Longimicrobium terrae: one gene and its partner. The protein of the gene in region 1 interacts with the protein of each later gene in a pairwise test. Links are inferred from orthologs where the notes say so. Each region holds a gene or a part of one and is shown on either strand. Other genes may lie near its edges. The genes, in order: HNQ61_RS08930 and groL.

What was found.
Region 2: the proteins of HNQ61_RS08930 (region 1) and groL interact in binary tests that used the Escherichia coli proteins (3 or more experiments, as listed by UniProt). The link is inferred for Longimicrobium terrae from one-to-one orthologs.

Annotation. Positions count from the first base shown.
Region 1 is NZ_JACHIA010000004.1:17,617-20,648, reverse strand. Bases 317-3,032 are described here. They hold HNQ61_RS08930 (nucleotide exchange factor GrpE), read right to left. Parts: upstream 2,097-3,032; coding sequence 1,536-2,096; downstream 317-1,535. Other genes in these bases: HNQ61_RS08925 (alpha/beta fold hydrolase), read right to left, coding at 2,368-3,032; dnaJ (molecular chaperone DnaJ), read right to left, coding at 360-1,484. Also shown: HNQ61_RS08940 (hypothetical protein), read right to left, coding at 1-194. UniProt on the Escherichia coli protein: Participates actively in the response to hyperosmotic and heat shock by preventing the aggregation of stress-denatured proteins, in association with DnaK and GrpE. It is the nucleotide exchange factor for DnaK and may function as a thermosensor.
Region 2 is NZ_JACHIA010000002.1:340,743-344,051, forward strand. Bases 19-3,011 are described here. They hold groL (chaperonin GroEL), read left to right. Parts: upstream 19-691; coding sequence 692-2,332; downstream 2,333-3,011. Other genes in these bases: groES (co-chaperone GroES), read left to right, coding at 338-622.

The DNA of each region.
Region 1 (3,032 bases):
TGCTCCTCGGATGATTCGTGGATCGCGTGCTCCGCATCCGCCTCGTCGCCGTCCATCTCCACAAAGCGCGGCGCGACGGTCTGATCGGTGAGGCAGTGAAAGATCACCTTGGGCCGGATGGACAGGCCGAACCGTCCGCCGGACGAGAACGCCTCCCAGGTGACCAGATCGGCATCGGTAAAAGTCTGGCTCATCTCACGCCTTGAGAAAAAGAAGTGCCCAGTGACAAACCGCGAGCGCCCAAGTTCAAGTGCCCAGGGTTCAAGTGCCCAGTGCCCAGGTTAGGTGCCGAGTACCGCCGATGATGCTGGGCACCCGGTACTTGGCACTTGGTACTGAGCACTTGGCACTTTTTTTCTTCAGTGCCTCATCCCCGCGGCCTCGGCGAATTCCTCGAACTCCTTGCGGGCGTCGCCCTCCAGTTCCTCGGGCACATCCACCTGCACCTTTACGAACTGGTCCCCGCGCCGCCCGGCCTTTTCCACACCCATCCCCTTGATGCGAAACCGGCGTCCGGGCTGCGTTCCCGGCGGGATGCGCAGCACTACCGACGGGCCGTCCACCGTGCGCACCTTGACCTTGGAGCCGAGCACGGCCTGGGCCAGGTTCACGTGAATGGTGCAGTTCAAGTCCAGCCCGTCGCGCGTAAAGAAGCGGTCCGGCTCCACGCGAAAGGTAAGCATCAGGTCGCCCGGAGGGCCGCCTGACGCGCCGCGCTCGCCCTGCCCCGCCAGCCGCAGCTTGCCGCCGTTGTCCACCCCGGCGGGCACCGTCACCTGCACGGCGCGGTTGCGGCGCACCTGGCCGTTGCCGGCGCAGGTAGGGCACGGCTCGGTGGGCACCTTTCCCTTGCCGCCGCACATGGGGCACGGCCGCGAGACGCCGAAGCTCCCCTGCCCGAAGGTGACGGAGCCGAGTCCCTTGCACTCGGGGCAGGTGTTCACCGTGGCGCCCGGCGCCGCGCCGGAGCCGTGGCACGAGGGGCAGTCCTCCGTCACCGGCACCGTGACGGTCACCTTGCCGCCGCGCACCGCCGTCGCAAAAGGAATCTCCACCGCGTACTCGATGTTCTCCCCGCGCTCGGGCCCGCCGGGACGCGCGCCGGGCGCACCGCGGCGTTTGCCGAAGTCGAAGAACGAGCCGAAGATGTCGCCCAGCCCGCCGCCGCCCAGGTCCAGGTCGTCCAGGTTGATGGACTGCGCTCCGCCCCCCGGCCGAGGCCCCGCCCCGCCGCCGTAGCCGCCCATTCCGCCGAACGCGCCCATGCGGCGCATCTGGTCGTACTGCTTGCGCTTGGCGTCGTCGGACAGCACGGAGTACGCTTCGGAGATTTCCTTGAAGCGCTCCGCGGCGGCCGCGTCGTTGGGGTTGGCGTCCGGATGGTTCTGCTTGGCGAGCTTGCGGTACGCCTTTTTGATCTCATCCGCGCTGGCGTTTTCCGCCACGCCCAGCACGCGGTAAAAGTCCTTGGTCTGTGTCGCCATCGTGTGTCCGGTCAGAAAACAGGGCCGCCCCCAAAGTGGAGGCGGCCGCGCTCAGCCCTGGTGCTTCTTCACGACGACGCGCGCCGGGCGCAGCAGAACTCCCTTGAAGCGGTACCCCTTCTGGTACACCTGGGCCACCGTGCCGTCTTCTTCCGCCGTGTCCGCGGGCACCGTCGTAAGCGCCTCGTGAATCGTGGGGTCGAACGGCTTTCCTTCCGCCTCCACCATCTCCAGCCCGGCGGCCTCCATCACGCGGAGGAACTTCTTTTCCACCATCTCCGCGCCTTCGTGCAGCGCGCCGGCGGCGGTGGTGGCCGGGTCGAAGTCCGCGATGCGCGCCAAGTCGTCCAGCGGCTCCAGCAGGCGCTCCAGGATCTGCGCCTGCGCGCGGACCATGTTGTCGGACTTTTCGCGCTCCACGCGCTTGCGGTAGTTGTCGAACTCCGCCGCCAGCCGCAGGTGCCGGTCGCGCATGGTGCTCAGCTCGTCGCCCTGCGCCGGGGGCGCGGAGGCAATGCCGTCGCCCGTGTCCGCCGTGCGCGGCGCCTCGGTGTCGGCGGAGGTGTCCTGTCCGTCTGCCGCGGAGGCGGCGGGGCGGTCCTGATCGCTCATCTGCAAGCCGGATTTCGTCAGTATGTCATAGGCCGCCCGCGGCGAACCGCCGGGCGCGCGTCGTCTGCTCGATTGGGAACATCAGAAGGCAAGCCACGTTCCCATCCGCATCTGCCATCCTGACAGCTTCTCGAGAACGCTGGATGGGTTCAGCCGCAGCCTCGTCATCGTTCCACTCCGCCCTGTCATTCCGCCGACGCGGAGAACGTCAGCCGAGCTGTGCGGATGGTGCCGGCGGGGCGCGCTGCTGATAGCGGACGGGTTCACGCCCTCAGGCGAGCCGCCCGTCGATCCACCCGGCCACGTCCGCGACCGCGCGATGCCGGTCGCGCTCGTTCAGCGGCTCGTGGCGGAAGCCGGGATAGCGCCGCACATCCACGTCGCCCGGACACGCGGCCGCCCACCGCGCCACCGCCTCCGGAAGCACGATGCGGTCCGCCTCGGGAGCAAGCACCAGCATCGGAAGATGGACCGTGTCCCGGTCCGCGAACGCGGCGCGGATGGCCGCCATCATCTCCGTGTACAGGCGCGGGGTGATGAGGGCGTGCACCAGCGGGTCCGCGCGATAGGCCGCCGCGTACTCCTCCTCCGCCGACAGCTCGCCCGGATCCACCGCGTTGCTGAAGGGGATGCGCGGCGCGATGCGGGAAAGCAGGCCCGACACGGCCACCTTCCATCGCGGAGCGCGTACCGCTACGCCCAGCAGCGGCGCGGACAGGATGGCGCCGCGGAACGGCGCTTCGGTATGTGTCTGCAGGTGGCGGATGGCGATCAGCCCGCCCAGGGAGTGGCCGAGCAGAAACAGGGGCGCGGACGACGCGGCGGCCACGCGGGCGCGCGCCTGCTCCAGATCGCGCACGTACTCGGCGAAGCGGTTCACGTGCCCGCGCGCGCCGCCGGAAAGGCCGTGCCCGCGATGGTCGATCGCGTGCACCC
Region 2 (3,309 bases), on another replicon or contig:
TGACTCTGTGTGATGCCCATCCGTTGCTGTTCCCCGCGACCTCCGCGACCCCCGCGACCTCCGCGTGAGGGCCGTTCACGGACTCTGCCGCCCACGACAGACCGCCTGCCGCTCCGGCACACAATCCGTCAACAAGGCAGAAAAATTCAGGTACGACGGCTGCATTCGCGCCGCCCCGTATCCGCCGCGCCGTGCGGCTGAGCGCATCGCCGGCGCTTGACATCGGCCGGCGAACGCGTATGTTGACGCCTGTCGTTAGCACTCGACGGACTTGAGTGCTAACAAGCTTCACCCAAACTCATCCAATGGAGGGTTACTGATGGCTACCGCGACCGACATCAAGGTCAAGCCGCTGGCAGACCGCGTCGTCATCAAGGCGCTCGAGGAGAGCGAGCAGATGCGTGGCGGGCTGTACATCCCGGACACCGCCAAGGAAAAGCCCCAGCAGGGCGAAGTGGTCGCCGTGGGCAACGGCCGCATTGAAGACGGCAAGCGCGTCGACATGGAGCTCAAGGTGGGCGACAAGGTGCTGTATGGTAAGTACAGCGGCACCGAAGTCACCGTCGAGGGCGAGCAGTACCTGATCCTGCGTGAGTCCGACGTTCTGGCCGTGGTCGGCTGAAGCCGTCCGTACCGCCTGTCCGTGCTACTGAACGACTTTTCCTAACCTGCAGATAAAAGGAACGAACGCATGGCTGCCAAAGAGCTTACGTTCAACACCGATGCGCGCGCCTCGCTGAAGCGCGGTATCGACAAGCTGGCCGAAGCCGTCAAGGTCACGCTCGGCCCCAAGGGCCGCAACGTGGTCATCGACCGCAAGTTCGGCTCGCCGCTGATCACCAAGGACGGCGTGTCCGTCGCCAAGGAGATCGAGCTCGAGGACGCGATTGAGAACATGGGCGCGCAGATGGTGAAGGAAGTCGCGACCAAGACCAGCGACCTGGCCGGCGACGGCACCACCACCGCCACCGTGCTTGCCCAGGCCATCTTCCGCGAAGGCCTCAAGAACGTGACGGCCGGCGCCAACCCGATGTCGCTCAAGCGCGGCATCGACAAGGCCGTGGAAGCCGTGATCGCCGAGCTCAAGAGCATCTCGGTTGAGACGGCCGGCAAGAAGGAAATCGCCCAGGTCGGAACCATCTCGGCCAACAGCGACGAAGAAATCGGCAACCTGATTGCCGACGCGATGGAAAAGGTCGGCAAGGACGGCGTGATCACGGTGGAAGAGGCCAAGGGCCTCGAGACCACGCTGGAGACCGTCGAGGGCATGCAGTTTGACCGCGGCTACGTGTCGCCGTACTTCGTGACCGACCCGGACCGCATGGAAGCCGTCCTCGAGGATGCGCTGATCCTGATCCACGACAAGAAGGTCAGCACCATGAAGGACCTTCTGCCGATCCTGGAAAAGGTCGCGCAGATGGGCCGTCCGCTGATGATCATCGCCGAGGACGTGGAGGCCGAGGCCCTCGCGACGCTCGTCGTCAACAAGCTGCGCGGCACCCTGCGCGTGGCCGCGGTCAAGGCCCCCGGCTTTGGCGACCGCCGCAAGGCCATGCTGCAGGACATCGCGATCCTGACGGGCGGCCAGCTGATCACCGAGGAAGTCGGCTTCAAGCTGGAGAACGCGGTCGTCAGCGACCTGGGCCGCGCCAAGCGCGTCGTGATCGACAAGGACAACACCACGATCATCGACGGCGCTGGCGAGACCGAGACCATCAAGGGCCGGATCGCCGAGATCCGCAACGCGATGGACAAGACCACCTCGGACTACGACCGCGAGAAGCTGCAGGAGCGCCTGGCCAAGCTGGCCGGCGGTGTTGCGGTGATTCACGTGGGCGCGGCCACCGAGACGGCCATGAAGGAAAAGAAGGCCCGCGTCGAGGACGCCCTGCACGCCACGCGCGCGGCGGTGGAAGAGGGCATCGTCCCCGGCGGCGGCGTAGCGCTTCTGCGTGCGCAGGTCGGCCTGAAGTCGCTTCAGCTGGACGACGCGGACGAGAACATCGGCGTTCGCATCATCGAGCGCGCGCTGGAGGAGCCGATCCGCCAGATCGCGACCAACGCCGGCGTCGAAGGCAGCATCGTCGTGGCCAACGTGCGCGGCAACAGCAGCGCTTCGTACGGCTACAACGCCCGCACGGACGAGTACGAGGACCTGGTGCAGGCCGGCGTCATCGACCCCACCAAGGTGACGCGCACCGCGCTGCAGAACGCGGCCAGCATCGCCGGGCTGCTGCTGACCACCGAGGCGGTGATCACGGAGAAGCCGGAGCCCAAGGGCTCGGCGCCGTCGATGCCGGGCGGCGGCGGCGGCATGGACGGAATGTACTAAGCCCTCGCGGCTTGGTAGATCGTCCGGAGTGATGACCGGCGGAGGGCCCTCGTGGCTCTCCGCCGGTCTCTTTTTGCGGCACGTGTGAGTGTTTCACGCGGGGGGACGCGAGGGTGGCGGAGGTACGCGGGGCTTTTTGTGGGGTGCAGGGTCCGACCCGCCATTCCGGGCGGCGGCTGCCTGGACGAACGTGCGGACTCACGTACCGGCGCCAGCTGGAGCGGCGCCATGGCCCACGATGGGCGGGCTGCGGGCTGTGCCGCCATCAGCAGCCCGACTCCCGCGATGACATACGTGAGCATGTACGGTTGCCACCGCGTCTGATCGAGCCCCGCCCACAGCGCGGTGATCGCCAATACCACGGCAATGGGCCGATCCGGCCGGATGGAAAGCCCCCGCGTCGCGAGTGCACTGGCCGCGAGCGCGAGGACCGCCGCCCAGAACAGCAGTTGCGCCAGCGGCTCGGGAGGCTGCGGCAGGCCGGGAATGACCGGGACGTGCGGATAGTCCCGCGCCGTAAGCCAGAGCGGCCGCGAGATGAGCAGCGTGGCTCCAAAGCTGGCGGCCCATGCGGCGCGCAGCACGCGCCCGGTTTGGGCGGCGTGTGGAGCGCGGGGCTCGGGAGCGGGCGTTCGGGCGCCCTGACGCCGCTGGGCTCGAGTCGGCACGGAACGGTTCGTTGCTGGAAGTGGCCGCGCCTGGTGCACACGGCCGGCGCTCTGGTCGACCGGCACGTAGCCCGGTGTCGTCGGCAGCGAAACCGCGGGACGCATGGTTTGCTGCGAGGCTAGGACCGGCAGTGGCGTGCGCGTGCGGCGGATGATGGCCTCCATCCTATCCGAACGCCGTCTCCGGCCGCCAGTGCCCGGTGCGGATCATGAGATTCCGGGCCGGCGGGCGTGTGGAAGCGGGGGCGGGAAGCGTCCGGCTCGGCGGGTGGCCTGAAGCGGAGACCGGCGGAGTGCACGCGCTACCTG